Regions from separate parts of the Promicromonospora sukumoe genome, predicted to be linked through region 2. Evidence: predicted binding sites of a transcription regulator. Region 2 holds the regulator's gene; the other holds the start of a gene.
What was found. The regulator LexA, encoded in region 2, represses DNA repair genes until DNA is damaged. The targets are predictions, from matches to a motif close to TCGAACANNTGTTCGA.

Region 1 (14,899 bases), 2.5 Mb from region 2:
GCGCGGCGTCGGCGACCTTCTCCGCGGGGCGCCGCGGCTACGGTCCGCCGACGCCGGGCAACCTCGCGCTGCCGACGCCGAACGCCTACCGCTCACCGTTCCGGAACGGCGACGGCTCCTACGACTGGGAGGCCGAGCTCGCGTACGGCTTCGCGCTGGTCGACCAGCAGTCCGCGGGCAGCCTCGCGGCATGCGTCGTCGAGCCGATCCTGTCGTCCGGCGGCATCATCGACCTGCCGCCGGGGTACCTGCGCCGGCTCAAGGAGATGTGCGAGGAGCGCGGGATGCTGCTCATCCTCGACGAGGCGCAGACCGGCCTGGGCCGCACCGGCACGATGTACGCGTTCGAGCGCGACGGCGTTACCCCGGACCTCCTGACCCTCTCCAAGACGCTCGGCGCCGGGCTGCCCGTGGCCGCCGTCGTCACCAGCGCCGAGATCGAGCAGGTCTGCCACGAGCGCGGCTTCCTCTTCTACACGACGCACGTCTCCGACCCGCTGGCGGCCGCCGTCGGGCTCACGGTCCTCGACGTCATCGAGCGCGAGGGCCTGGTCGAGCGGGCCGCGCGGCTGGGCGAGCAGCTCACCGGGCGGCTGCTCGCGCTGCGCGACACGTACGACGTCGTGGGCGACGTGCGCGGGCGGGGCCTGCTGCAGGGCGTGGAGCTCGTGCAGGACAAGGTGAGCAAGGCCCCCGCCGACGCGCTGGGCAACGCCGTCACCGCGGCCTGCCTGGACCGCGGCCTGCACATGAACATCGTGCAGCTCCCGGGGATGGGCGGCATCTTCCGGATCGCGCCGCCGCTGACGATCAGCGAGGACGACCTGCACGGCGGCGTGGACATCCTGGAGGCGTCGCTCAAGGAGGTGCTGGACCGGTAGGTGCTGGGCTGGACCGGGCTGGGCTGGACCGGGCTGGACCGGGCTGGGCTGGACCGGGCTGGGCTGGACCGGCAAGGCTGTCGCGGCCTCAGCCCTTCGCGTCCGCGTAGCTCTCGGTCACGGCGACGCTGAGCGGGAAGTCGACCGGGAAGTCGCCGAACAGGAGCCGCCCGGCCTCTTCGGCGGCGGCCCGCACCTCCTGCGCGACGACGTCGGCGAGCGCCGCCGGGGCGTGCACCACGATCTCGTCGTGCAGGAAGAACACCAGGTGCGGCCGGCGGTCGAACGGCGCCGGGGCGAGGCCCGGCACGGCGTCGTCGGCCGTGACCTGGCCCAGTGCCCAGAGCCGACGGCGGATGGACGCGATCCAGCACAGCGCCCACTCCGCCGCGGTGCCCTGGACCACGAAGTTCCGGGTGAACCGCCCCCAGGAGCGGGTCTGGCTGCGGGCGCGGGACTGGGCGTCGGCGCCGGCGTCCTCGTCGAACGCGGAACCTTGCACGGCGGCCCAGGAGTCCCCGGGCCGCGGCGAGCTGCGGCCGAGTCGGGTGGTGACTACCTCGCCCCGTTCCCCCGCCCGCGCCGCGCGTTCGACCAGTTCGATGGCCTGCGGGAACGCGCGCGCGAGCCGCGGCAGCACCTGGGCGCTGACGCCGGTGGTGCCGCCGTACATGGCGCCGAGCATGCCCACCTTCGCGTGCTCGCGAGAGTCGACGGCGCCGGTCGCGACGATGCCCGCGTACATGTCGGTGCTGGCGCCGTCCTTGGTGCGTCCGGCGGCAGCCATGCGCTCGTCCCGGGCCAGTGCGGCGAGCACGCGGGGTTCGAGCTGGGCGGCGTCGGCGACGACGAAGGTCCAGCCGGGGTCGGAGACCACCGCGCGCCGGACGTTGTGCGGGAGCTGGAGGGCGCCGCCGCCCGTGCTGGCCCAGCGTCCGGTGACCACGCCGCCCACGACGTACTCCATGCGGAACCGGCCGTCGGGAGCCCAGGTGTCGAGCCAGTTCCAGCCGTTGGCGGTGTAGAGGCGGTAGAGGCTCTTGTACTCCAGGAGCGGCGCGATCACGGGGTGGTCGAGCTTCTCCAGCTCCCACTTGCGCAGGCTGCGCGCGCCGACACCGGCGTACTCCATGGCGCGCAGCAGATCGGGGTGAGAGTCGGGGTTGAGCGTGGGCGGGGCGTCCAGCGCGGTCCGGATCTGCTGGGCCAGGGCCTCGAGCTTCGCCGGACGTGCGCCCGGCCGCGGACGCGGGCCGAGCGCCTCGGTGAGGATCTCGTCGTGGATGTCGCCGCGCCACGGGAGCCCGGCGTGGTGCATCTCGGCGGCGGCCAGCGCGCCCGCGGACTCGGCGGCGAGCAGGAGGCGGAGCCGGCCCGGGTCGGTGCTGTCCTTGATCGCGCGGAGCTGGGCGGCCAGCTCCGCGACGGGGTCGAGCGGGTCGGCGGGTCCGGCGGTGGTGCCGGCTGATGCGGTGTCGGGGGCATGTCGATCTTGGCCCCGTCCGTCTCGGCCCCGTCCGTCTCGGCCCCGTCCGTCTCGGCCCCGTCCGTCTGGGCCCTGTCCGTCTCCGCCTCGCCCGTCTCTGCCCTGTCCGTCTCCGCTCTGTCCGTCTCTGCCCTGTCCGTCCCGGCCGAATCCGCCTACGCCGTACCCGTCCCGGCCGGGCCCGTCGTCGCCCTGTCCGAATCCGCCCCGCGCCTCGCGTGCCGCGCCGCCTCGGGCCGCCGCATGGGTGCCTCCCGCGCCTGAACCCGCGTGTCCGCGTCGGCCAGCCTCCGGCCGAGCCGGAGGAGCTGTCATCTCGCCGAGGTCGAAGAGCGGCTCGGCACCGGGGTGCCGGTCGGGCCGGACCAGAGCGGCCGCCGTCGGGCCGCCCGGGGGCGGGACGGCGGGCAGCCGGTCCCAGGCCGTGGGCCCGGCCTCGGCGAGCGCCGTGCGCGCCGACAGGGCCGAGGCCCGCAGCACTGCGTGCGCGAGCCGGAGATCGTGCGCGCGGTCGAGCCGGACGCCCTCGGCGAGCAGCCCGGGATACCAGCTGTTGGTGTCGTCCCAGGTCCAGCGGACGTGGGCTGCCTCGTCGACCACCACCTCCTGGGCGAGGGCGGTCGCCTCGACGACCCGCGGTGCGCCCTCGGGCACGCCCGTGTCGGACACCGGCCGCAGGCCGATGCCGGAGCCGTCCTGCGAGACCACCGTGTGCATGGGTCCAGTCTGCCGTGCACCACTGACACTCGGCGGACGACCTCCACCGCCTACCGAGCTCCCCACGGCTCCTCGATGAGTTATCCACAGATCTCAAATCCGCCTAGAAGCACGCACGAATGTTCTATACCGTCGTTCGTGTCGCCGGCAGCAGGCCGGAACGACGGATCGAGGGGGTGGACCGATGGTGCTGGCACAACCGACCGCGACCACCGAAGGCGCACGCTCGCTCGAGGAGATCCTCACGGACCTCCAGACCGTGGCGAGGGAGCTGATCGGTGCAGCAGGCCCGACAGCTCTGGACGAAGCGGCCTTGGGCGGCGGTACCGGGATAGGCGTGCGCCTCACGGCGGCCTCACCGCTTCTGCGCGCCGTCTGCTCGCAGCTGGACATCCTCCGGATGACCTGGCTTCCTCGCATCGAGTCGGACGGGATGTGGGCTCTCGACGGCTCGCGCACGTTCCGGACGTGGCTCGCCCGCCGGGAGAAGGTGACCATGCGCACCGCGAGCCGGGACACGCTCACCGGTGAACGGCTGCTGGAGCACCTTCCGGCCACGCTCGCGGCTGCCCTGAGCGGACGGCTCGGGATGGACCAGGTGCGAGCCATGGTCGACGTCGGCCCGACGTCGGACGACCGGCGCAGGGCACTCGTCAGCCCGGTCGATCCGCCTGGGCCGGCACTGCCCGGCGTCGCGTCGACCGAAGGTCTCGACGTGCCAGGTGTGGACGGCGGCGACGACCCTGCGTCCGACGACGGAGACGCCGCAGGAGATCCTGCGGGAGGGCTGGCCGGAGACCGGGCGTGCGACCTGGCGGGCGACGGTACGGATGACGTTTCAGGCGCTGCGGTTCACGGCCCGACCGGGGAGGAGGTGCTTCTCGACCTGGCCGACCTGCACGGCCCCCTCGTGTTCCGGCGGTTCGTGGACCGGTTCGCCCGCGTCGCCGACCCGGAGTCCGACGAGCGGGGGTACAAGCAGGCCTCCGAGCGTGAGCACCTCGACGTGGCCAAGACCTTCGGGGGCTACCACGTCAGCGGATTCCTGACCGACGAGCACGGCGAGGCGCTGCAGACCGCGATGGACTCGGTGATGGGAGCTCCCACGCCGGGCGACGAGCGCACACCCGGACAGCGTCGTGCCCAGGCGCTTGCCGACCTCGCCCGCACGACGCTCGACAACGGCCTCACGGGAACCGGCGCGGCCGTCCGGCCGCACCTCACCGTGACCGTGTCGTGGACGGAGCTCGCACGCCTGACCGGTCGGTCCCACCCGGCCGGTGAGCACACCGGGCAAGAGCCGGCCGAGCACGAGCACACGGGGCACGAGCACCACAGGGACAAGCGCACCGGCCGCGGGCACGCCGGGGAGGAGCCGCCAGGCCTGACCGACGTCACCGCGGCACCCGCAAGATTCGGCATCTCCGCGTCACTGGTACCGACCGCCACCCTGCGGCGCCTGCTCTGCGACTCCGCAGTGACCCGGGTGGTGTTCGGCCCGGATGGCCAGGTGCTCGACGTCGGACGAGCGCAGCGCACCGTCACCGGGCAGATGCGCCGGGCGGTGATCGCCCGCGACAAGCATTGCGTCTACGTCGACTGCACCCAGCCGCCCGCACGCTGCGAGGTCCATCACGCCGAACGGCACTGGGCCGACGGCGGAGACACCAGCGTGCGGAACGCGGCACTGCTGTGCTGGCACCATCACGACCTCGTCGACAGGACCGGCATGACCATGCGGTGGACCGGGAACCCGGACGGCGCCCGACACTCGGGCTGGACCCTCGTCGACCGGCACGGCCGTGAGCTCGCTCCGGCGGGCACCCCACCCGGTGCGACCTGGCGGCGAACATGACCCGCGCGTGCGACCGACCCGCCAAGCGACCCACGAGGCAGCCGACCGGCGACCAATCGCCCTGCCGACCGAACGTGCAGGTCTACAGAGTGGTTGGTCGCCGGGCGGCACCCTCGCGGTCAGCTCGCGACGTCCGCCACGGCTCGGGCCCGGCCCACGACGAAGGCCGCGTGCAGTACCGCGGGCGGGGTCAGGTCGCCGGCCAGCAACTCTTGAGCCGTGCGCTCCAGCGTCGCCAGGCCGAGGTCCCGGGCCAGGACGCGCGCCTGCTCGACGTCGGACCGCTGCCGGGTGGTCAGCGCCGGCCGGCCCGTGGCCGCGGCGGCCAGCAGGACGTCGCCCAGCAGCAGCGTGACGCGACGCACCGGGGACGGCGGGGCGGCGGGCGGCCGCACGGTCTTGGCCGACGACGCCTGCGCCTTCAGCTTCTTCAGCCGACGTCGCCAGAAGTCCCAGTAGGTGGTCTCGAGCGACCACGGGGGCGTGATCGTGGGGCTGACCAGCCTGATCGCGCTCTTGTCCCGGACGAACAGGCCGACCGGCTCGTCCCGGTCCTCGCGCCGCTCGATCGTCACCGCCACCAGTTTGGACCGCACCGACAGCAGCGTCTGGACCGCCTGCTCGCCCGAGACCGGCAGGCGCAGCAGCCGCGTCTCGCCGTCCGACGTGACGACCGAGAGCGTCAGCTCCTGCCGCACCTCGTCGATGCCGACCTCGCCGACGTCGCGGACCAGCACCAGCCGGACGTTCGCCGGACGCCGTCCGAAGCCGACGACGTCGCGCGGCTGCACTCCGGCGCCGGTGCGCTCGGCGATCACGCGGAGCTCCTCGAGGTCGAACCCGTCGCCCTCCAGTCGCTGGAGCACCGGGGTGCCGCCGGCGCCGAGGCCGCCGTCGGGCTTGGTCCGCACCTTCGTCAGGGCGAACGCGCCCTCGCACAGCGTGCTCAGGGACCTGTTCCACAGGAGCGGACTGGTCCAGCTCCGCTGGAACCTCGGGTCGGTGCCCGACGGGCGGCCCGTCACGAGCTGCCGCACCTGGCCGGAGCCTGGCACGGAGGAGGCGCCCGCCTCGGTCTCGGCGTCCCAACCCAGGTACGCCAGACCGCGCGATCCGCTCTGCGACGTCCACCACCGGGCCCCGAGCGGGACCCAGCGCGGGACGTCGACCTCGTCGTCCGCGCCCTTGCCGGCCTTGCCGGACCCGGCACCACGGCCCGGACCAGAGCTGGCCGACCCTCCGACGACGGCCGGCGCAGATCGGTTGGCAGACCCAGGCTTGGCGGGGTCTGCCAACAGCCCTGCACTGTTGTCCGACCCCGGGCCGTTGGCAGATGCCGCCCTGTCGGCCGCTGCCTGGGTGGAGCCGCCCGGCATCGTCCCGTCGACAGTCGGGTCCGTCGCGCGCTCCAGCACCTCGCACATCGCCCAGACCTCGGCGAGCGTGTCGAGCAGGTCCGACTCCGTGACGGCGTCGTCGCGGCCTGCGAGGCCCGCGACGAGGCCCCCGGTGACCTTGACGAGGCTGTGGAACCGCACGTTGCCGACCTGGTCGGACGCGACCTGGTCGAACCCGGCGACCCGCACCCGGCCTGCCAGCGCGGTCAGCGACTCGGCGTCGTCGGCGCCGAGGTGGGACAGGCCGCCCGACATGAGCCGCCCGACGACGTCGCGCACCTCCGCGAGCACCTCCCGGCGCCGCTTCAGCACCGCCGGGGACGGGGGGCGTGCCGCCGTTGTTCCAGGCTCACCCGGAACACCGGACCCGGCCGCCCCGCCGGCTACCCCACCGCCCGCCCGAGGCACGGACTGCGCCACCACCGGAGCGGAGCCGGACCCCGCAGTGCCGGACGATGCAGCACCAGAAGCCGCCGCACCGGAGGCTCCAGGATCGGACGTCGCAGCGCCCGACGCCGCAGCACCGGCCGGCACGTCGGGTGCGACCCCCGTCGCCCAGAGACAGGCGGTGAGGACGTGCTGGCACACGCCCGCCGTCGGGCAGTCGCACGCCACGGCGGCCGGACCGCGGCCGTCAACACGCACCGTGACGCCGGAGACGTCGAGGACGGCGCCCTTGGCGTCGTGCGACACCTCGGTCACGGTGTCCTTGCGGGCGCGGCGGAGCAGGCCCGCGTTGCCGAGCGCCTTGAGCGCGTCGTCGTCCAGGCCGGCGTAGGGCGCGGCCCAGGCGTAGGTCGTGCGGTCGCTCATGAGAGCACCTCCCCCAGCCACTCGGCGAAACGTTCGGGCGTGAGCGCGGCGACCTCCATGCCGCACTCCGCGAGATGGCGGGCCGTGCCCTGGTCGTAGACGGGTTCGGCCGCCTCGTCCAGGGCCGCGAGCCCGAGCATGGTGACGCCCGACGACGCCATCCGCCGCACGGTCGTCAGCAGGTTGGACACCGATCCGCCCTCGTAGAAGTCGCTGACCAGCGCGACGACCGTCCGCGAGGGGTTGCGGACCTGCTGCTCGGCGTGCCGGACGGCCCGCGCGATGTCGGTGCCGCCGCCGAGCTGCGCGGTCATCAGCACCTCGACGGGGTCGGCGGCCAGGTGCGACATGTCCACGACGGAGGTGTCGAACAGGTAGAGCTGCACGTTGATGCCGGGCAGGCCCGACAGGATTCCCGCGCACACCGCGGAGTACAGCAGCGAGGGAGCCATCGATCCCGACTGGTCGACGAGCAGGATGACGTCCCAGGTCAGGGTGCGCTTCGACCGGGCGGAGAAGCGGACGTCCTGCACCGTCATGCGACCCTCGGCGTCGACGCGGCCAAGGTTGGCACGCAGGGTGCGCTTCCAGTCGAAGTTGCGCGCGACCCGGTGCATCGACCGGCGCGACCGGTCGATACGGCCGTTGACCGCGGTGGTGAACCGGGGCCGCAGGCGCCGCACGATGTCGTCGACGACACGCTTGATGATGCGCCGCAGACCGGAGGCGGCCTGCTCGTTGAGAGCGCCGCGCACCTGGAGCATCGCGACGGCGAGCTCGCGCGACGGTTCGAGGGTCTCGAGCGCGGTCTCGTCCTGCAGCAGCTCGGTGAGGCCGTACCGGCTCACGGCGTCGACCTGCATGCGCTCGAAGGTCTCGCGCGGGAACAGGCTGCCGGCCTCGTTGAGCCAGCCGAGCGCGGTCACGTCGACGCCGTGCGGCTGGGACCCGCCCAGCCCCGCGCCGCCACCGCTGCGACCGCCGCCCTCGCCCGAGCCGCCCGGGCCCCGGCCGACGCGGTGCCCGCGGGCCGTGTACTCCCGGTCGTACAGGTAGCGCAGGGACCGCTCCAGCCCCTGGTCCTGCTGCCCGACCTGGAGCTCGTCGGCCGCGTACCGGCCGAGCACGAGGCGCCAGCGCCGCGCGGCCTCGTCGTCCGAGACCTCGTCCGACACCGATGGCGACCGGCCGGCGACGTCGGGACCGGGCGCCGCCCGATCGATCGCGCTCATGCTTCTCCTCCTGCGGCTTCTCGCGCCGCTGTTCTTGCTGCTGATCCTGCTGTTCCTGCTGTTCCTGCTGCTGTTCCTGATCCCACCGCCACAGCTGCTGCCGGCGCGGCTCCCGCAACACCTCCGGTTCCCGCGGCCCAGTGGGCCAGGCCGTCGCGCTCCAGCACGGCGGTCAGCTCCCGGTCCAGGAGCAGGCCGGTCGTCAGGTCGTCCTCCGACAGCGCGACCCGTACGTCCACCTGGTCGACGCGCGCCCCGGTCCGCTCCGCCACGCGCTTGGCCAGCCGGTGCGTCTCCGTCGGGCGCAGCCAGGTGAAGGCGCGCCGCAGATCCGGCAGTACCGCCAGGAAGGCGTCGCCCTCGAGCGTGCGCAGCGCGTCGTCGACGGCGTCGAACATCTCCGGCGTGTGCAGGATCAGGTCCGGCGCCGCGCGCATCACACCCCCGAGGAAGCGCACAGCCGCTCCCGGGTCGGCTCCCGCGGACAGGGCGCCGCGCACCCGGGTGACCAGGACGTCGTCGGCCACCTCGCCGTCGGTGAAGCCCAGGGCGAGCAGCGCGCCGGAGACGGCGGGTGCGGTGTCCTCGTCGTCGCGCAGGCGCGCGAGCTCGCGCTCGACGGCGATGCGGTTGACGGAGCCGACGCCGTCGGAGCTCGCAGCACCAATGTTCGCCGCGCCCGCGTTCACCGCGTCGGAGTTCGCGCTGTCGGCGGCGGCCGCGTCCCGCAGCAGGGAGCGCAGGCCGATCAGGGTGCCGATCGCGGCGTCCTCGTCCTCGGCCCGGACCTTGCCCAGGTCGCTGACCAGGTACGCCGCGGTGGCGAGCGCCTGGCTGACCAGGTCGAGCAGCTCGCCCGCGTACTCCTCGGCGCCCAGCTCGATCCTCGCCTCCCACAGGCCGAGCAGCCGGCGCGCACCCGAGACGACGGAGTCCACGTTGCGGTCCGTGTCGAGGGTGACGCGGAGCAGCGAGACGATCCGGGGCAGGTGCGACCCCATCCCGATCACCAGCGCCTGCGCGACGAGCCGCGCGAGTGCGTCGACCGACGCCGACCCCGTCCCCGAGGCAGCTCCCGACCCCGCCCCTGCTCCTGACCCAGCCCCAGCACCAGGCCCGGCAGCTGGCGCCGAGCTGGGGCCCGAGCCCGCGAGACGCGCTTCCGCCTCGGTCAGCCTGGCGACGGCGACCGCCTCCAGCGTCGCGCCGAGGTGCACCATCTCCACGAGCCGCGCCTCGACCAGCGGCGTCCAGCAGTACTGCCACTCCTCCGTGATCAGCCCGAGCCCGCGGCCGGCCACGTGGTCCGGACCCGAGACGAGCTGCCCGAAGCCGGCGCCGACAAAGTCGAGCAGCGCCAGCACCTGCCGCTTGGCGCGGTGCGACGCCGTCCGGCGCGCGTCGAGGCGCGCCGTGCGCGGCACCGAGTCGTCGATGGTGAGCTTTACGGCCAGTACCCGCTCGCGCACGTCGCGCACGAGCGGCGGGGAGGCGCTGCCGGGCGGCACGTCGCCCAGCGCCCGGCCGCCGAACACCTCGGCGATCGCGAGCCCCAACGGCCGCTCCGGCTCGCCCGGCCCGCCGACTCCGCCGTCGTCCTGCACGTAGCACGAACGCATCGCGTCCAGCAGGTCGGTGCGACCGGCGAACGCGCGCTCGCGCAGGTCAGCGAGCCGGGTCGCGGACGCCGCGGCGGCGCCCACCTGCGGCAGGCTCACCGCGTGGCCGCGCTCGACGGCGCCTCGGGCGACGTCGACCAGGATCTCCGCGGCGAGGGCGCGCGCGCCGACCGGGCCGGGCGCCGCGAGCGACGCGTCCCCGGTGCCGGAGGCCGCCGTGCCGGATGACGCTGTGCCCGATGACGCTGTGCTGGATGACACCGTGCCCGATGACACCGTGCCCGATGATGCTGTGCCGGCCGCCGCCGTGGCCGATGACGCTGCTCCGCCCTTCGCCGTGCGACGCTTCGCCGCCCCGCGCTTCGCCACGTCACCCTTCAGTGCGACGCTCTTCGATGCGTCGGCCTTCGCTGCGTCAGCCGCGAGAGCCGTGCGAAGTGCTGGGAATGTCTCGGTGTCGCCCGCCAGCTCGCGCAGGTGCGCCGCGTGCAGGCGCTCGTAGTAGCCGGGCGACGGCATGCCCGCGCCATAGCCGCGCAGCCCGTCGAGGCGCTCGTGGTCGTAGCGCACCAGCCAGGCCTCGCGGTGCTGCACCGGGCCGAAGCCACCCTCGGGCTGCCGGTCGCGGACCGGCGCACCCTCCGGCGCGCCGGACAGCGCCTCCACCAGGGCCAGCGTGTGGAAGGCCCCGGTCACGACGAGCACCGGGCCGACGGCAGCACCGTCTGCGCCATCTGCGCTCTCGGCCCGGGCATCCACCCCTGCCTCAGCCGACAGTGCTGCTTCTACTACTGCCTCCCCGATGCGGGCCGACATCCGGGCCTCGCGGTCCAGGGACCCGTCGGCGGCGAGGACGCTCTCCTCGTAGTCGAGTCGGGCGAGCGCAGCCCAGGCGAAGACGTCGTCGAACACCGCGCGCCAGTCGGCCAGCTCGGCGCTGCGCCGCGACTCGAAGAGGTGGTCCCACACCTCGTCGTGATCGCGGCAGCCCAGCCGGCGCGCGAGCGTCGCGACCGCCTCGGAGTGCGCCAGGTACCGCTCGGACATGAGCGTCCGCGCGAAGGGGTCGGGCTGCTCGTCGAGGCCCGACGTCGCGCCCGGCTCACCCGGCCCCGACACCGCGCGCTCCGCGGCCGACCGTTCCCCGAAGGACCGGTCGATGAACCTCAGGTCCGCGCCGACGTCGCGGCCCGCGTGCAGGGCGACCCACTCCGGGGAGAAGGACGCGAGCGGGTAGAACCCCGCGCCCTCCCCGCGGTCGCCGTCGCCCTGCGCTCCGGGCTTCGCACCCGAGCCCGACCCGGAGCCAGACCCAGCACCCGAGCCCGAGTCACCGAGGCTCAGCACCGCGATCGGCGGGCGGGTCGCCTCGTGCAGCAGGTCCGGGATGAGCCGCGTGAACTCCTCCGGCCCCTCGATGAGGACGGCCGACGGCCGCAGCTCCTCGATCGCCGCGCGCACCGCGACGGCGCACGCCGGGCTGTGGTGCCGCACGGGCGCGAAGTAGATGCCGCGCTCGGCCCGCAGCCGCGCCACGGCGTCCGCGGCCGCGCGCAGGCGGTCGGGCGCGAGGTCCCAGACGGCGCCCGCGCGCCGGCCGACGGCGGAGTCCCGCACCGCGGCGCCTTCGCGCACATCAGCGTCGTCCCGCACCTCGGCGTCGGTCAGCGCCGCGGCCCCGCCGCTCACCGCCACAGCGGCTCTGCCGCGGTGAAGAACGCCTTCCAGCGGGCGTCGGTGCGGGCGCGCTCGCGCACCACGTTGTCGACGTAGTGCCGCAGGCGGCGCGCGTCCTCGTCCTCGCCCTTGAGCGCCACGCCGGCCACCTGCCGCGCGACCTCCGCGGCCGTGACCGTGCCGTCCCCGAGGTACCGGGCCTCCAGCGACGCCGCGACGGCGACGTTGACGGCCTCGGCCGTGGACATGACGGTCTCCGGACGCTTGACCGGCGCACCCTCGCGCGTGCTGCCCGTGCGCAGGTCCTGGAACACGGTGACCAGCACCTCCAGGACGTCGCGCGGCACCTCGGGCCGGTCGCCCTCCGGTCCGAGCTCGGCCGCGAGCTGGCGCTGCACCAGCTCGATCTCGAACGCGCGGTCCCGCACCGGGGCCACGGTCTCGAAGCTGAACCGGCGCTTGAGGGCCGCGGACATCTCGTGCACGCCGCGGTCCTTGAGGTTCGCCGTGGCGATCACGGTGAAGCCAGGCCGGGCGGCGACCCGCGCGTCGGGGCCGAGCTCGGGGACCATGAGCTGCTTCTCCGAGAGGATGGAGACGAGCGTGTCCTGGATCTCCGGGGCGCAGCGCGTGATCTCCTCGAAGCGCACGACGCGCCCCTCGCGCATGCCCGTGCAGATCGGCGACGGCACCAGCGACCGCTCGCTCGGGCCCTCCGACACCAGGAGCGCGTAGTTCCACGAGTAGCGGACGTGGTCCTCGGTGGTACCCGCGGTGCCCTGCACCGTCAGCGTCGAGCTGCCCGACACCGCCGCCGACAGCAGCTCCGACAGCATCGACTTGGCCGTACCGGGCTCGCCCACCAGCATCAGGCCCTGGCGCCCCATCAGGGAGACGACGGCGCGGTCGACCAGCGGGTCGTCGCCGTAGAACTTACGGGTCACGCCGAGCTCCTCGGAGCCCACGACGAACGCGCGCACCGCACGCGGGCTCAGCCGCCAGCCCGGAGGGCGCTCGTGCCCGCGCTCGGCGTCCCAGGCGTCGAGGGTCGCCAGCTCGGCGGCGTAGCGGATCTCGGCGGGCGGGCGGATCTCGGCGTTCGTGCCTGCCGCGGCGGTGGTACCTGAAGTGGTGTCCGGGGCAGTGGTGTCCGTGGTCATGACGTCCTTCGGTGCTCGCATATGTCTGGGGATATGTCTGGGGACGCGGCGGCCCAGGTCAGGGCCGCCGCGGTCGGCGTGCGATCAAGGTAGCGGGAGCCACCCACACGCCGGCCGAGGGGCCGGAGCCCCTCGGTGAGAGTGCGGTGGGTGCTGCTCAGTACTGGCTCTTCTTCTCCCAGTCGGCGTCGAAGACCCCGCCGTCGGCCACGTTCACGTAGTCCCGGTAGGACACCGCGAGCAGCACCTTGGGCACGTCCTTGAGGGCGAGCCGGCCCCGGTCGTCCCACGTCCCGGTGCGGCGGAACACGAGATCCTGGACCGCGGCGGTGATGTTCTCCTCGGGCAGGAACGCACCGGTGAACTCGATCTCGACCGTCAGGCCGAGCGTCGGGTAGTCCTTGGTGTAGGCCGAGAACCAGCCGGCGTCCTCCGCCTGCGACCGCGAGTACCCGAGCTTGGTGGCCCGGCCGCGGATCGTGAACGAGTCGCTGAGCCAGCCCCTGCGGGTGTCGATGACGGTCGCGGTGCCCGGCAGGTCCGGCAGCGCATCGGCCGTGCCCGCGCCCGCGTCAGCGCCGAGGCCCTGGTCGAACAGCGGCGTGATCTCGTAGTCCGCGAGGTGGCCGCGCCAGGCGTCCGCGGCCTCGTCCCCGAGGGTGGCGGCGTGCACGAGCGAGACGCGGGCCTCCGCGGGGAGGGTCACGTCCTCGTCGTCGACGTCGATCAGCGCGCCGCCGTCGCCCGGCCGGAACGTCACGACCGAGCCGGCAGCAGAGCCCGCAGCCGAGCCCTCAGCGCCGTCAGCCCCGGGCACCTCAGCGGCCCACACCAGGCGCGCCGCGAGGCGGGACATCAGGGGGTGGCCCAGCACGAACTCGCGCCAGTCGGCGAAGCTCCACGTACGGCCGGTGACCATGGCCTCCGCGAACCGCTGCGTCTGGAGCGCCACGACGGCCTTCAGCTCGGCACGCGACTCCTTGAGCTGGCGCTTCGCCTCGGCGTACGTCTCGTCGTCGTCGGACGCTCGCTTGGCCGGCAGGGCCTTGACCACCTTGCCCGCGGGGTTGCGCAGCTCCAGAGTGAAGGCCTCGGTGATGCGCCCGGTGACGACGCGCTCGCTCGCGCCCTCCCCGGCACCAGAGCCCTCACCGCCCTCACCACCAGCAGCGGACGGCCCGCCCAGGTCGAGGCGCAGGATGCCGTCGTCGTCGAAGCCGGCGGTCTGCACGGTACGGTCGGCGAGCTGGTCGCCGTCCCAGCCGTTGCGGTCCGCGATGTCCTGGGCGAGCGCACCGGCCGTCTCCTGGACCGTGCGCTGCTTGAACCGGCGCGACACGGCAAGGAGCTGCTGCACCGCGGCCCGGTCGCCGTTGGCGGCAAGCGCCCGCACCAGGTACTCGGCCTGGGCGCGACGACCCTTGTGCGCGGCGAAGTAGTGCTGGGCGGTCGTGGCGAGCCCGGCGCCGGGCATCCCGACGGTCAGCGCGAGCAGGCCCTTCTCCTGCGTGGCCGACCCGAGGTAGGTGGCCTGGTCCTCGCGGTAGAGCCGCTTCCAGAAGTCCTCCACGGTCTGCCCGGCCTGGTCCGCGTAGTACTCGGGGTAGCGCTTGATCGAGGACTGCAGGCCGTCCCAGCGGGACTGCGCGTACTGGTCGGCGTACTTGCGGGAGTTCTCGACGGACGGGTTGCGGGTGTCCTGGGCGACCCAGGCGCGCAGCACGAACGAGCCGAGCGCGCCGCGCGAGGCCGGGTCCAGCAGCCCGACGTACCGGGCGATCAGGCCCTCGCCGCTGGGCGCCTTGAGCTTGGTCGCGAGCACGATCCACCAGCGGACGACGTCCCGGGGAACGACATCGCCGGCCCCAGCACCAGCACCAGCACCAGCACCAGCGGCCCACCGGACGTCCGGGACCTGCTCGAACGGGAACCAGTCGAGGCTCGCCGGCATCTTGGCCTTGAGCCCCTTGGTGGCCTCGGCCTCCAGGATCTCGGGCGCGAGGTCGGCCGAGATGTCGTCGCCGAGCGACTCCAGGGCCGACAGCAGCGCGGCTCGGGCCGC
Region 2 (14,899 bases):
GATCGACTGGGCCAACCTCAGCACCGCCTGGGGCCGGGCCGAGATCGACCACTACTTCGTCAACACGCTGATCCTCGCGGTGGGCGCCTGGTTCTTCCAGCTCCTCGTCGCGACCACGGGCGGCTACGTGCTGTCCGTGCTGCGCCCGAGGTACGGGAACCTGATCTTCGGCCTCGTGCTCGCGACGCTCTTCGTGCCGGCGGTCGTCCTGCTCGTCCCGCTGTACCTGACGATCCTCGACATCCCGCTCCTGCACATCAGCCTGCTCAACACGTTCTGGGCGGTCTGGCTGCCCATGGGCGCCAGCGCGTTCAACGTGCTGCTGGTCAAACGGTTCTTCGACGGCCTGCCGCGGGAGATCTTCGAGGCCGCGCGGGTCGACGGCGCCGGACCCTTCCGGCTGCTGTGGTCCATCGTGCTGCCCATGTCCAAGCCCATCCTCGGCGTCGTCTCGGTGTTCGCCGTGATCGCCGCCTGGAAGGACTACCTCTGGCCGCTGCTCGTGCTGCCCGACCCGGACAACCAGCCCCTGTCCGTCCGCCTGCCCGCCATCGCGCCCTACCTGGAGCTCGACGTGTTCCTCGCGGCGCTCGCGATCTCGACGGTGCTGCCCATCGCGCTGTTCCTCGCGTTCCAGCGCCTGTTCCTCAGTGGGGCGGGCCTGGGCGGGGCGGTCAAGGGGTAGGCCCGACGGCGCGTCGGGCCGGGTCTCCCTGACCTGGCCCGACGCCGGGTGCCCCTGACCTGGGCCGATGCGTGACTGATCCGTCTCCGGACGCTCGTCGGCGCCTGCCCGGGACCCGCGCCGGACCTGTGGACGGGGCGGGTGGATGTCGGTGGTCCGGCCTAGGATCGAACGTGTGACCAGCCTTCCCGACGCACCGCCCGCCAGCACCGATTCCGACGAGGTCCCCGAGGTGGAGGAGCTGCTCGACCTCGCCGTCGGACAGCTCGGTGGCGGGCGCAGAGACGGCCAGCACCGCATGGCCGTCGCGGTCGGCGAGGCGATCGACAAGGGTGAGCACCTGCTGGTGCAGGCCGGCACCGGTACCGGTAAGTCGCTCGGCTACCTGGTGCCCGCGGTCCGGCACGCCGTGGCCGCGCAGTCCAAGGTGATCATCTCGACCGCGACGCTCGCGCTGCAGCGCCAGGTCATCACCCGCGACCTGCCGCTCGTGGCCAAGGCCGTGGCGCCGCGGCTGCCGCGCGAGCCCCGCATCGCGCTGCTCAAGGGCTGGCACAACTACCTGTGCGTGCACAAGGTGGGCGGCGGCTATCCGGAGGACGAGGCCACGCTCTTCGACCTGCCCGGCGGGGAGGACCACCCCAAGACGGAGGAGGCCTCGGGCGGGGCCGCGCGTTCCCGGCGGCGGGACGACGGCGCCTCGCTCGCCGACCACGTCCGGCGCCTGCACGAGTGGGCGGGCGAGACCGAGACGGGCGACCGGGACGACCTGGTGCCCGGCGTGCCCGAGCGGGCCTGGCGGCAGGTGTCCGTCACCGCCATGGAGTGCCTGGGCGGCAAATGCCCCATGCTCTCCGAGTGCTTCCCGGACAAGGCGCGCGCGGCCTCGCGCGAGGCCGACGTCGTCGTGACCAACCACGCGATGCTCGGCATCGCGGCGACCGGCAGCCCGGGTGTGCTCCCGGAGCACGACGTCGTGGTGGTCGACGAGGCGCACGAGCTCACCGACCGCGTGACGTCGTCGGCCACCGTCGACCTGTCCATGGCGTCCGTGGAAAGCGCGGCGCGGCTGGCCCGCCGGCACGCCGGGACCAACACGGACACGCTCGACGCCGCGGCGCAGAGCCTCGGCACGCTGCTGGTCACCGCCCCGGCCGAGCGGTTCCCGAGCGGCCTGCCGGACGAGCTGCGCCTGGCGGTCGGCGCGGTGCGGGACGCGGCCCGCGAGGTGCTGAGCACGCTCAAGCCCGAGGGCGGCAAGGGCCCCCAGGGCAAGGACGGCGGCCAGCCCGACCCGGGCCTGAAGATGGCGCAGGGCGCGGTGCTCCAGCTCTTCGAGACGGCCGAGCGGATGGCGGCGCAGGACACGACCGCCGACGTGCTGTGGTGCTCGCGACCGGACAACGGGTGGGGCGGGTTCGGCGACAACGTGACGCGCCTGCACGCCGCGCCGCTGCACGTGGCCGGCCTGATCCGTACCCACCTGCTGGGGGAGTCGACGGGCGTGTTCACCTCGGCGACGCTGGCGCTGGGCGGCACGTTCGACGCCGTCGCCGGCACGCTCGGGCTGAACGGCAAGGACGCCCCGCCGTGGCACGGTCTCGACGCGGGCAGCCCGTTCGACTACCCCAAGCAGGGCATCCTCTACATCGCGCGGCACCTGCCCGCCCCGGGCCGCGAGCCCACCACGGAGGCGCAGCTCGACGAGATCGCCGAGCTGATCACGGCGGCCGGCGGGCGCACGCTCGGCCTGTTCTCGTCCCGGCGCGCGGCCAACGCCGCCGCCGAGGCGATGCGGGAGCGGCTCGACTTCCCGATCCTCGCGCAAGGCGACGACCAGCTCCCCACGCTGGTGCGGGAGTTCGCCGAGGACCCGGCGACCTGCCTGTTCGGCACCCTGTCCCTGTGGCAGGGCGTCGACGTGCCGGGGCCGTCGAACCAGCTCGTGCTCATCGACCGCATCCCGTTCCCGCGGCCCGACGACCCGGTCAAGGCGGCGCGCGCCCGGGCCATCGAGCAGGCGGGCGGCAACGGGTTCATGGCGGTCTCGGCCCAGCACGCGGCGCTGCTGCTCGCGCAGGGCGCCGGCCGTCTGGTGCGCAGCATGGACGACCGGGGCGTCGTGGCGGTCCTCGACCCGCGGCTCGCGACGGCGCGGTACGCGTCGTTCCTGACCCGGTCGATGCCCGGGTTCTGGCCCACGACCGACGGCAAGCTGGTCCGGGCGGCGCTCGCCCGGCTCGACACGTAGCCGTCGCTGCGCGGGTCCCACGGGCGTCGCGCGGACGCTCCTCTCCTTTGAGACCTAAGTTTCTCCGCTTTGGGGCGGCCCAAAGCGGAGAAACTTAGGTCTCAAAGGAGAGGAGCGTCAGCCCACGCGACGGGGGCCTCGGCGCCTAGCCTGAGGTCATGGCAGTCATCCCGGACGTCCCCGCCCAGCCCGCCGGCTCCCGGACCACCAAGATCGCCGTGGTGGGTGCCGGGGCCGTGGGCTCGACGCTCGCCTTCGCCGCGCTGACCCGCGGCTCGGCGCGCACCATCGCCCTGCTGGACATCGACCGGCAGAAGGTCGACGCCGAGGTGCTCGACCTGCAGCACGGCCTGATGTTCACGTCCCAGGCGCACGTCATCGGCTCGGACGACCCCGCGGTGTGCGAGGGGGCAGACGTCGTGGTCGTGACCGCCGGGGCCAAGCAGAAGCCGGGCCAGAGCCGCGTCGACCTGGCGGAGGCGACGATCGGGCTGATGCGCACCATCCTGCCGGGCCTGGTCGAGGCCGCGCCTGACGCGACGTACCTGATGGTCACCAACCCCGTGGACGTGGTGACCTACGCGGCCCTGAAGATCTCGGGCCTGCCGCGCGAGCGCCTCTTCGGCAGCGGCACCGTGCTCGACTCGTCCCGGCTGCGGGTCGTGCTCGCGGAGCGGTGCGGCGTCGCCGTCGGGAACGTGCACGCCTACATCGCCGGGGAGCACGGCGACTCCGAGATCGCGCTGTGGAGCTCGGCCTCGATCGGCGGCGTGCCGCTGCTCGACTGGGTGCCGGTGGGCGGTGCGGCGCCCCTGGACGCCGAGGTCCGCGCCGAGGTGCACCACGAGGTGGTCGACTCGGCGTACCGGATCATCGCGGGCAAGGGCGCCACCAACTACGCCGTCGGCCTGGCCGCCACGCGGATCATCGAGGCGGTGCTGAAGGACGAGCGCCGGATCATGCCGGTGTCCTCGCTGCTGGACGACTACTACGGCATCAGCGACGTGTGCCTGTCCGTGCCGTCCCTCGTGGACCGGCGTGGGGTCGCGGACCCGGTGCGGGTGCCGATGTCCGACGACGAGCTGGCCGGCCTGCGCGCCTCCGCGGAGAGCGTGCGCGCGGTACAGAAGCGGTTCGGGTTCTAGGTCTCGACAAGCTCGACCAGCGGGGGGTCAGGCTCGACCCGCGGGGGACCAGGCTCGACCGGCAAACGAAAGGCTCGACCAGCATTTCGCTGGTCGAGCCTGTCGAATCGCTGGTCGAGCCTGTCGAGACCTTCGTGCTCAGAGGCTCCGCAGCACCGCGACGACGCGGCCCAGGATCTGCGCCTCGTCACCCGGGATGGGCTCGTAGGCCGGGTTCTGCGGCAGCAGCAGCACGTGCCCGTCGGTCTGCTTGAAGGTCTTGACCGTGGCCTCGCCGTCGATCATGGCGGCGACGATCTCGCCCTGCTCGGCCACGTTCTGGCGGCGCACCACGACCCAGTCCCCGTCGCAGATCGCGGCGTCGACCATCGAGTCGCCCGCGACCTTGAGCAGGAACAGCTCACCGTCACCGACGAGCTGGCGGGGGAGCGGGAAGACGTCCTCGACGACCTGCTCGGCGAGGATCGGGCCACCGGCCGCGATGCGGCCGACCAGAGGCACGTACGACGGCGGCGGGGTGCTCGCGTCGTCGGGCACGGAACCGCCCCAGTGGACCTGGCCGCTGCGTCGCGGCTCCGGCCAGTGGATCTCGCCGCGCGTCGGCTTCTCGACCTGCTCGGCCAGGGGTTCGACGAGCTCCATGGCGCGCGGCCGGTTCGGGTCGCGGCGCAGGAAGCCCTTCTTCTCCAGCATCTGGAGCTGGTGCTTGACGCTCGACGGGCTGGCCAGCCCGACGGCCTCGCCGATCTCACGCATCGACGGCGGGTAGCCTCGCGTCTCGAACGACTGCCGGATCGTGTCCAGCACGAGGCGCTGCCGCTCGGTGAGGCGGTCTGCCGGCGAGATCGCGTGGACGTCGGCGACCGCCCCGTCGCCCGGCGCGTCCAACGTGGCGACACCCGAGAGTGCCGTGTCGACGGCTCTCGTGTCGCTGGTCCCGTCCCGTCCCGTCATGCCCGTGCCCCTCCCGTTCCGACAAATGTTCTCCTGTGCGCTGCCCACTCTAGATCACAAATGTGCTCGGCTCAAACGAATGTTCGAGCGTGTCTCGACACGGGCGGTGTCCCGTGCTACACAATGGTACGAGCGTTCGACGAACGTGTGTATGAACGGACAAGAGTTCGAATCGTCTTTCGAGGAGGGGCCATGGGGGACGTGATCCCGCTGCGGCAGTACACCCCGGCGTACGGGCAGGTGTCCGGAACGAGTGCCACGGTGCGGGCGTACCGGCCGAGCCCGGCGCACCCGGCCGGCCGAAGGCTCGCACCGGCCGAGCATCGCGCGGCCGCCCCGGCGCACGGACCGCGCCGGACGGGAGAGCCCCGCCAGGCACACGCACCCCGCCAGGGCTCCGCGCCCCACCGGTCGCATGCACCCCGCGAGTCCTACGCACCGCACCAGGCGTACGCGCGGCAGGCTCATCACCCCGCCACCGACCGGTCCGCGCTCGCCGACCGCCTCGGCCTGGCCGGCCTGCGGCTGACGCGCCGCGGCCGGGCCGTGCTCGTCCTGCTGGCGATGCTCCTGGTGGCGCCGATGGTCACGTGGGGGGCGACCGCCGTCGCAAGCGCCCCGGGCGAGCCGACCGAGGTGCGCGTGCACGCGGTGCAGCCGGGGGAGACGCTCTGGGGCTTCGCCCAGGAGGTCGCGGAACCCGGCGAGGATGTGCGGCAGGCCGTCGCCCGGCTGCAGGACCTGAACGAGATGTCGTCGGCCACGGTGCGTGTCGGCGAGCTGCTCCTGCTCCCGAAGGAGTGACGGGAAGCACCCCGAAAGTGGCCAGAGGCCACGATTCGCCGTCAAATGTTGCGGCGATGTTGCATGGGGGTGGTTTGCCCGCTTACGGTCGGGGCGCGACCGGATGTCTCCGGTCCGTGGCCGACCACGCTGGAGTGAGCATGCACTGCCCGTTCTGTCGCCACGCCGACTCGCGCGTGGTGGACTCGCGGACCGCCGACGACGGCCTGTCGATCCGGCGCAGGCGGCAGTGCCCGAACTGCAACCGGCGGTTCACGACCGTCGAGACCGCCAGCCTCTCCGTGGTCAAGCGCTCCGGCGCCACCGAACCCTTCAGCCGGGACAAGGTCGCCGCGGGCGTGCGCAAGGCCTGCCAGGGCCGGCCGGTCAGCGACGACGACCTCGCGATCCTGGCGCAGCGCGTCGAGGAGACCCTGCGCAGCAACGGCAGCGCCGAGATCGACGCCTACGAGGTGGGCCTCGCGATCCTCGGCCCCCTGCGCGAGCTCGACGAGGTGGCCTACCTGCGGTTCGCCAGCGTCTACCAGTCCTTCGACTCGCTCGAGGACTTCGAGAGCGCCATCACCTCGCTCCGCGCCGAGCGCGCCGAACGTGAGGCGGACCGCGCGGCGGCCCAGGCCTAGCCCACGTGTTGATCACAGCGGTTGCTGCCAGGATCGGCCCGGCTTTGGCAGCAGGTGCTGTGGTCGACGTCGTCGAACCGCTGGTGGGGACGAAAAGCGATTGGCACCCCGGCGTGCCGTGGGGCAGGCTGGGGCCGACGACGGACCCGATCGAGGGACCCCCGAAACAGGAGGAGGTGATCGGTGTGACGGACGAGAAGCCCAATGCCGAGGAGGCAGTGGCTCAGGACGCTGAGGCGCCCAAGGCCGCGACCGCGCCGAGCACGGACGCGAAGGCGCGGTTCAAGGAAGCGCTGGACCGCAAGAACGCCGCGCGCGGGCGTACCGCCGCGGGCGACGTGAACACGGGCGCGGTGCACGGGTCGGAGACGACCGGCCCCGTGCAGAAGATGTTCCGCCGCAAGTCCGGCTGATCCTCGGTGGTGGAGGCCGCTGATCTGGTGAACGACCAGGTCAGCGGCCTTTGTCGTACTTGCGCAGCACCGAGAGGAAGCCGGTGCGATGAGAGTGTCACGATTCCTGTCACGATTGGGGTGCCGATGGCTGCCCAATCGTGACCACCAGTACAAGGTGTGGTCGGCCGGACTGCCCCACCTGACATGCATGGGAACGAAGCAGGGCCAGCCGCTTGACCGGACGCCGATGTGGACGCTCGACGAGCTCTGCACCGTGTTTCGCACCACGCCCGTGCACACCTGGCGCAAGCACGGGCGCGGTTCCCGTGCCTACAAGGTCGGACGCCACCTGCTGTTTGCCGACGCGGACGTGCGTGAGTGGCTCGAGGCCTGCGCCGCTGACGCCGAGCGCGACGTGGCGTCCCGTGCCCCGGCAACGCGCCGGCCCACCGGATCGGGGTGGTGACCGTGGGAAAGGTCAAGCTCAAGCCCGGTCAGCACGGCAAGATCTTCGTGACCCAGAAAGGCCCGAAATCCTGGCGAGCAAGGACACGGGTGTGCTTGCTTGATGGTTCCGGGGCGTGGGCGACGGCCAGCGCGACGTCGGAGGACGGTGCTCGGCTGCACGCGCAGGACGCGGCGACAGCGAAGGTCAACGCCTCCCGCGGATCGGACGAGCTCGAGCCCGATTCGATGGTCGGCCTGGCCTGCATGCAATGGATCGCCGAGAAGTGCGTGCGGGCTACCTGGCCACGTCCGCCCATGCGGCTACAGGAGATCTGGTGGCCCACCTCGTGCTCGGTCTCGGTGGTCGTGTCATGGCCTTCTTTGACTGGCAGCTCCTCTACCAATGCTGTTTCGTATGGCTCGCTACGCGCCCCCGGACGGCCCAGCCCTACCGGCAGTATGCCTACCGCGTCGGGGACCAGAGGAGGGAGTCCTGGATTGCTGATGGCACGACTGGATGCCCGCTTGTGCCCTAGCGGCGAGGCGCCCATGAGCGACGGCGGATCATGCGGCGACACGTGAACCGCTAGCAGCCCTTTCCTATGCACACCGCATGCACTGGCATCTCGCCGGGTGAAGTAGCGGGTGAACTCAGTACAAAACCGTTGTCAGTACCCCAAATGGGTGCAAAAGTCCTACTGTCCGTAGGGGTGGGTGTGGGGCAGGGGGCGAGATGGCAGCGTTGAACGGCCGAATGGTCTCGTGCCCCTTCGTGGGCGGAACTGACGTCGATCGACGCGCAGTCTTGACCGCTGCCGCCGTGCTCAGCGTCGGAGCGCTGCTGGGCGGTTGTCAGAACCCTATGGCGACATCGCGCGTCTCTCACCCCGCGATGTCGTTTCCCGCTCCGCACGGGCAAACCGCGCTGTTGACCGCCCGAGCATCAGGGGCTGCGCTTCGTCGCGCTACTGCTGTGCTGGCGCAGCGCGTCAGATCATCCCGCACAGGGGTCATCGGACTGGGCTATGGCGTGTTCGACAAGCTGGGCCTGGTGGACCGGCGGCCGCTGGGATTGGCGCCCATGGAGACGTTCGCCGGAGACATCCTCGACCCGGCCAGGACCGATGCTGATCTCGTCGTTCAAGTCGATGGTCGCAGTCCGGACGGGGCGGCCGAGACGCTCTCATCAGTGCTTCGAGGCGTCGACGAATTCGACGTCAGCTGGCAGGCCGTACTTTCTCGGGAAGACAACCAACCTGAGCATGGTCGGGCTCTGAACCAGAACGTCTTCGGCTTCACGGAGGGCCTCGCGAACCCGTCTACCGAGGCCGAGGAAGCCATCGATCAGACGGTTCTCGTCGGGGCAGGCTCCGATGAGCCAGCGTGGGTCGTCGGTGGTACCTACCTCGCAGTACGCGTCCTGAAGGTCTCTCACCCTCTGTGGGACGCGGAGAGCATCGAACTGCAGGAACAGATCATCGGGCGGCGACGTGACGGAACCTGGCTCGACGGAACCTCGGCCAAAAATGAGCCGGACTTTGCGGGTGATCCCGACGGTGCAGTCACGCCTTTGGACTCCCACGTCCGACTGCTCAACCCCCGCGACGGCGCGGCCCCGCCGGTGATGCTCCGCCGGTCGTGGACCTGGTCGACCGACGCCGCCTCACGCGGGGCCGGGCTGTTCTTCATGGCGTTCCAAGCTGACCTGGATGAGGGCTTTCGCCGGGCGCAGGAGCGATTGGCCGGCTCGCGGCTCGATCGGTACGTACTAGCGACTGGCGGAGGCTACTTCCTGGTTCCGCCGGACCGGGTCGGAGAGCAGCCGTGGGAGGACGCCTTGTTCTCATCTGGCTGATCCGAGGTTGGCGGCAACGGCGAGTCGAGCAACGCGCAAGCGAAGTATCGGTCGAGACGTCCCGAGCGGAGATGAGTTCTGTTGCGTACACAGTTCCGGATCTTCCTGTCCTCAGCACTCGCCGTCGTCATGGGGCTCAGCGGTGTGCCCGACGCGCTCACGGTCGAGACTGCAGGGTCGCGACCGACCGCTGAACCGGCCGGTGACGCCTCAGCTCACACCGGGGCCACCGATCACCAGGGCGCAGATCCTGAAATCGATGCCAGCGCATCGAGCACCCAAGCTGACGTCCAGTCGCTGCAGGCTGGCCCGGGTGGAGCAGCCGAGTACCTGTACGACGCGGCAGGACGGCTGGCCGCGGTGGTCTCCGACGAGTCCGGAGAAGTGGCCGAGTATTCCTACGACGCCGCAGGCAACATCACTGAGGTCGACCGGCGGTCAGCAAGCGAGTTGTCCGTGGTCTCGCTCGTGCCGTTGAGCGCCGCTCCTGGGCAGACCGTGCGCGTCTTCGGGACAGGCTTCCCCACCGACGCGCTCGAGATATCGGTCGGCAATGATGTCGTTCAGGTCTCGGATGTCACCCCGACGTCCGCGTCGTTTGTGGTGCCAGCCACGGGATCTGACGGTCCGGTGACTGTCGATGACGGGAACCAGAGCGTGCAGGGCCCGGACTTGGCGGTCGTGGCCGACGCGGTAGAACTGGATCAGGTCACACCAGCATCTGCCGTACCCGGAGCAGAGGTAGTCCTTGCAGGTTCGGGCTTCGATCCGGACCCGGTGGCCAACGTCGTCACGTTCAACGGGCAGGTCGCCGAGATCGCATCCGCTACTCCGACGGAACTTCGGGTCGTTGTGCCTTCACGCGCCGGGACTGGACCGCTGGAGGTCCGGACTTCCCATGGTGCGACAAGCTGGGGACAGGACTTCGCGATAGCGCTGGCCGGTGTCGACCCGGCAACGGTCGAGTCCGTGCGCCGAGCAGACGTCGGTGGCACCGCGGTCAGTATCCCGGTCACCGCGGCGGGAAGAGTTGCGCTCGTGCACTTCGATGCACCGGCAAGCCGTCGGGTCGACATCGGTCTGACCGGGACGACGTTTGCCGGCGGCACGAGGTACCGCGTCATCGCGCCCGACAACGAGGTACTCGCCGACGAGACGGTCAGCGGGCAGACGCGCGTCCAGGCGAAGGGCATGGTGCCTGGACGTACATATGCCCTACTGGTCACGCCGGCTAGTGGTTCTACGGGGCAGGTGACAGTCACCGTCTCGGAACCCGTGCAGGCCACGGCCACGACGAGTGGCGCGGCAACGTCCTTGGCCATCAACCGGGCGGGGCAGACCGCTCGAGTCGAGCTGGACCTGGAGGCCGGCCAGAACCTGACCCTGGCGCTGGCGAGCTCCACGCTCGGCTGGCGGTGGGTGGAACTGCTTGACCAAGACGGGCTGTCCGTTGCCGACGAGTTCGCCTCGGGCGCGTCGGACGCCATCAATCTGGGCGAGATCTCCTCATCCGGGACGTACACGGTGCTGGTACGCCCGGACACCCCGACGACTGGTTCGGTGAACCTCACTGCGTCAGTGCGGCGGGCCGCCGGGCCTATCAGCCTCACTGGCGGACCGACGTCGTTCGTGGTCCAGCGGGCGGGACAGGAGGTGGCCGGGATGATCGACCTGAATGAAGGCGACGTCCCGACCTTCGCGATGTCAGGGTCAACGGTCGGCTGGCGTTGGGTGGAACTGTTCGCCCCGGACGGCACCCGGGTGGACTACGACTACAGCTCGGGCACGACCGCTGTGATGAACGGCCCCACGATCACGGCCTCCGGGACGTACACGGTCGTGGTCCGGCCGGACGGTCCCACAACGGGATCGGTCAGCGTCACCGCATCACTCCGCGCTGAGGCCGATGAACTGGTCTTGGACGGTGGACCGACGTCATTCGTCGTCCAGCGTGCAGGACAAGAGGTTGTTGCCAGGCTCGACCTCGTCGCCGGTCAGGACGCCGCACTGGCGTGGACGGTCACCTCGCTGGGTGCTCGCTACATCGAGGTCTTCAACCCACAAGGCACGCGCATCGTGTCGCGGTACAGCTTCACCTCACCGGACTCGGTGAACCTGACCGCCGTTGCCGTCACTGGTGAGTACACCGTGGTCGTGCGGCCGACGACGACGGCGACGGGTTCCGTCCAGATGACCGCGGCCACTGGTGCCCTGACCGTGTTGCTCCGGCAGGGCGCGCGGGTCGCACGCGCCAAGGACATGGAGCAGAGCCGAGAGCCGTCTGGTTCATCGACCCGTGACGAGCGTGAAGGGTCGGACGGAACCTTGCCGCAGTGGCGCCCTGACAAAGCCAACCTGGGTGGGGCGGACTGGTACACACGCCGACCCGAGGTCGACGCACCGAAGGACCTTGAGGCGCCCGCTGGTGTGACGGCTGTGGCAGGGCATGTTCTCGGCCTCGATGGCGCTCCCGTGACTGGTGTGACTGTCACCGCGGGAGACGACCTGGCCACGACCGACAGGGCCGGCCGCTTCCTGCTGAAAGGTGTCAGCGCGACCACGCCGATGATCGTGGTGGACGGATCGACGGCAAACACGCCCATCGCCACCTACGGAACGTTCCGCATTCACGTGGAACTGGCGCAAGGGGGGACCACCGCACTGCCGGCGACGGTATGGATGCCCGCCCTGGACACAGAGAACGTGGTCGAGCTGGCGACCCCGACGGCAGAAGAAACTGTGCTGACCACGCCGTACATCCCTGGTCTTGAGGTGCGCCTCCCAGCAGGAACTGTCGTGCGCGACGCCGAGGGCGAACTGGTCGACGAACTAGGCATCACACCGATCCCCGTCGACAGACCCCCTTTCCCCCTTCCGGACAACGGCATCGTGCCGACGTACTTCACGGTCCAACCGGGCGGAACCTTCGTATTTCCTGAGGGCGCGCAGATCGTGTACCCCAACTACACGGGCCTCGCTCCAGAGACTCGCGTGGAATTCTGGAACTACGACCCCGAGGAGCGAGGCTGGTACGTCTACGGGCACGGGACGGTCTCAGAAGACGCGCAGCAGGTCGTGCCGGACGATGACACACGAGTCTGGTCGTTCGACGGTGCCATGTTCAACGTGCCGAGCTCCGAGAAGTTCAACCAGTCCCGTTTCAGCGACTTCATCGACTGGCTCAGCGGCGACCCGGTCGACCTGTCCACCGGCCTGTTCACCGACGCACGCACCGACCTCGCGATCGACGACGGCATCGCGCCGATCAGCATCGAACGCCACTACTGGCAGGGCGACCAAGCCTCTCGAGAGTTCGGTCGCGGCCAGCAGCTGAGCTATGGCATGTTCCTCTACTCCGAGGACGAGTATCAGGAGGTCGACCTGTACCTGGCCGGCGGCAGCAAGGTGCACTACGAACGCACGAGCAGAGGCACCGGGTACACCGACGCCGCCTTCAGATCGGTTGCCACGACGGGCGCCTTCCGGGACTCCACGATCACCTGGAATGACGATGGCTGGTCGCTGCGGACCCGCGACGGCCTGACCTACTGGTTCCCCGACTGGTCACGAGGCAGCGCGATCACCGACCGCAACGGCAACACGGTCACGCTGACTCGAGACGGGGCCGACGGTGGAGGGCCAGGCCAAGATCTGACCCAGATCACCTCGCCCACGGGCCGCTGGATCAAGCTTGCCTACGACTCTTCACACCGCGTCACCGAGGTGAGGGACAACATCGGGCGAACGGTCACTTACACCTACAACTCCGCCGGACGCCTGTCCACGGTGACCAACCCAGCAGGAGACACCACCGAATACACCTACGACACAGCCGGACGCGTCTCCACAATCACCGATGCCCGCGGAATCACGTTCCTGACCAACCAGTACGACACGAACGGACGCGTCGCGAGACAAACACTCGCTGGTGGGCAGACGTACGAGTTCGACTACGTGCTCAGTTCCTGGGGCACTGTGCAAGAGGCGCGCGTGACCCATCAAGACGGCACGCAGCGACATGTCACGTTCAACAACGCGGGAGTCGCGACGAGCGACACGGTCGTCGCAGCGGGCGGTAGCAGCGAGCGGGCCACGACGTTCACGCGTCGGGCGGACAACCTCATCACCCAGGTCACAGACCCCTACGGCAGGGTCTCGACGTACGACTACGACGACCAGGGAAGGCTGGAGAGCACAACAGTGCTCGCTGGGACCTCTGACGAAGCGACTTTGGGCACCACCGTCTACGGCCGATTCGACCAGCCGACCCGACACACCGACCCGGCCGGCAACGTCACCGAGCTGGAGTACGACCGGCGAGGAAACATCGTCGATTACACCGACGCGGAGGGACGGTCACGCACTGCCACCTACACATCGAAGGGGCAGGTAAAGACGGTCACGGACGGTGCCGGAAACACCACCACGCTCACCTATGCGGCCGGCGACCTGGTAGCCACAACGAGCGCGAACGGTGAGACGGCGAGGTACTTCACCGACGCGGTCGGGAGGCGCACCACAACGATCTTCCAGACGGGCGCAACCCGCACAGTCGACTACGACGTGCTCAACCAACCGGTGCGGACCACTGACCCGTTGGGCAACTTCCAAGAGTACGAGTACGACGCCAACGGCAATCTGACCACCTTCACCGACGCGGCAGGGCACTCCACGCACTGGACCTTCGACGACGCCGACCGCATCGTGGAACGCACCGATCCCCTGGGCGCAGCTGACCTGGTCACCTACGACCTTGCCGGGCGCGTCACCGCAACAACCTCCAGAGCTGGACGGTCGACCACCTATGCCTACGACTCGTTCGGTCGCATCGACTCGACGAGCGACGCTTACGGCACAGCCGAAGTGGAGCAGGTGTTCGAGTACGACAGTCTGGACCGCCTGGCGGAGGTCACGGACAGCGTCGCGGGAACCACGTCGTACGCCTACGACGCGCTTGACCGACTCACCCAGCTCAACGAGCCAACCGGTGCAAGCAGCTACACGTACGACGAGAACAGCCAGGTGATCTCGGCAGTCGTAGCCGGGCAGGCGGCGCGGCTGTACACGTACGACGACACGGGACAGCTGACAGGGGTCGAGCAAGGCTCGACAAATGTCGAGCTGACAAGGGACATCGCCGGTCGAGTCTCAGAGGTCGAGCTTCCCGGTGGATGGAACCAGTCGTACACATACGACTCGAACAACCTCGTCGTCGGACTTGGATACGACCACAACGGTCAAGACAAGGGCGACCTGAGCTACGCCTATCAACCTGGCGGCCAGGTAGCGGCCGTTGATGGCTCGCACGCGAACGTGGTGCTGCCAGCAGCCCGGTCCGGCCTGGAGTACGACGATCAGAACCGGCTGGTCTCAGCTGGGGGAGTGCCCCTCTCGTACGACGCCGACGGCAACTTGCTCGACGACGGCACCCGCACGTATGACTGGGACGCCAGCGGCAGTCTGGAATCGGTCACTCAAGGAACGTCGGTCACGGAATTCGGATACTCACCCACCGGTACCCGAGCCTCACGCAGCACCGATGGTTCTCAGACCGGATTCGTCGAGATCGGGCCAAACGTCGCGGCCGAGCTCGACGGGGACGGCGACCCGGCAGCCAGCCTTCTGTCTGGCGGCATGGATCAGTGGTTCGCCCGTACCCATGCCGGTGGCACCGACGCAGTCCTGACGGACATGCTCGGATCACCGATCGCACTTGGTTCTGCTGACGGAAGCCTCGCTG

Region 1: FHX71_RS15595 (HNH endonuclease signature motif containing protein) is a predicted target of LexA. The motif match lies at 3,196-3,211, and genes of this name have one in related genera.

What each region holds. Positions count from the first base shown of each region.
Region 1 covers NZ_JACGWV010000001.1:3,516,722-3,531,620, forward strand. Annotated here, with positions in the region: gene FHX71_RS15580 (aspartate aminotransferase family protein) at 1-881, shown strand, start outside; gene FHX71_RS29330 (bifunctional 3'-5' exonuclease/DNA polymerase) at 970-3,084, opposite strand; gene FHX71_RS15595 (HNH endonuclease signature motif containing protein) at 3,485-4,939, shown strand; gene FHX71_RS15600 (hypothetical protein) at 5,059-7,149, opposite strand; gene FHX71_RS15605 (VWA domain-containing protein) at 7,146-8,381, opposite strand; gene FHX71_RS15610 (DUF5682 family protein) at 8,378-11,689, opposite strand; gene FHX71_RS15615 (ATP-binding protein) at 11,686-12,858, opposite strand; gene FHX71_RS15620 (DUF4132 domain-containing protein) at 12,995-14,899, opposite strand, start outside.
Region 2 covers NZ_JACGWV010000001.1:983,006-997,904, forward strand. Annotated here, with positions in the region: gene FHX71_RS04380 (carbohydrate ABC transporter permease) at 1-685, shown strand, start outside; gene FHX71_RS04385 (ATP-dependent DNA helicase) at 831-2,936, shown strand; gene FHX71_RS04390 (L-lactate dehydrogenase) at 3,095-4,081, shown strand; gene lexA (transcriptional repressor LexA) at 4,220-5,035, opposite strand; gene FHX71_RS04400 (LysM peptidoglycan-binding domain-containing protein) at 5,228-5,839, shown strand; gene nrdR (transcriptional regulator NrdR) at 5,980-6,462, shown strand; gene FHX71_RS04410 (DUF5302 domain-containing protein) at 6,522-6,875, shown strand; gene FHX71_RS04415 (helix-turn-helix domain-containing protein) at 7,066-7,323, shown strand; gene FHX71_RS04420 (Dyp-type peroxidase) at 8,197-9,159, shown strand; gene FHX71_RS04425 (RHS repeat-associated core domain-containing protein) at 9,241-14,899, shown strand, end outside.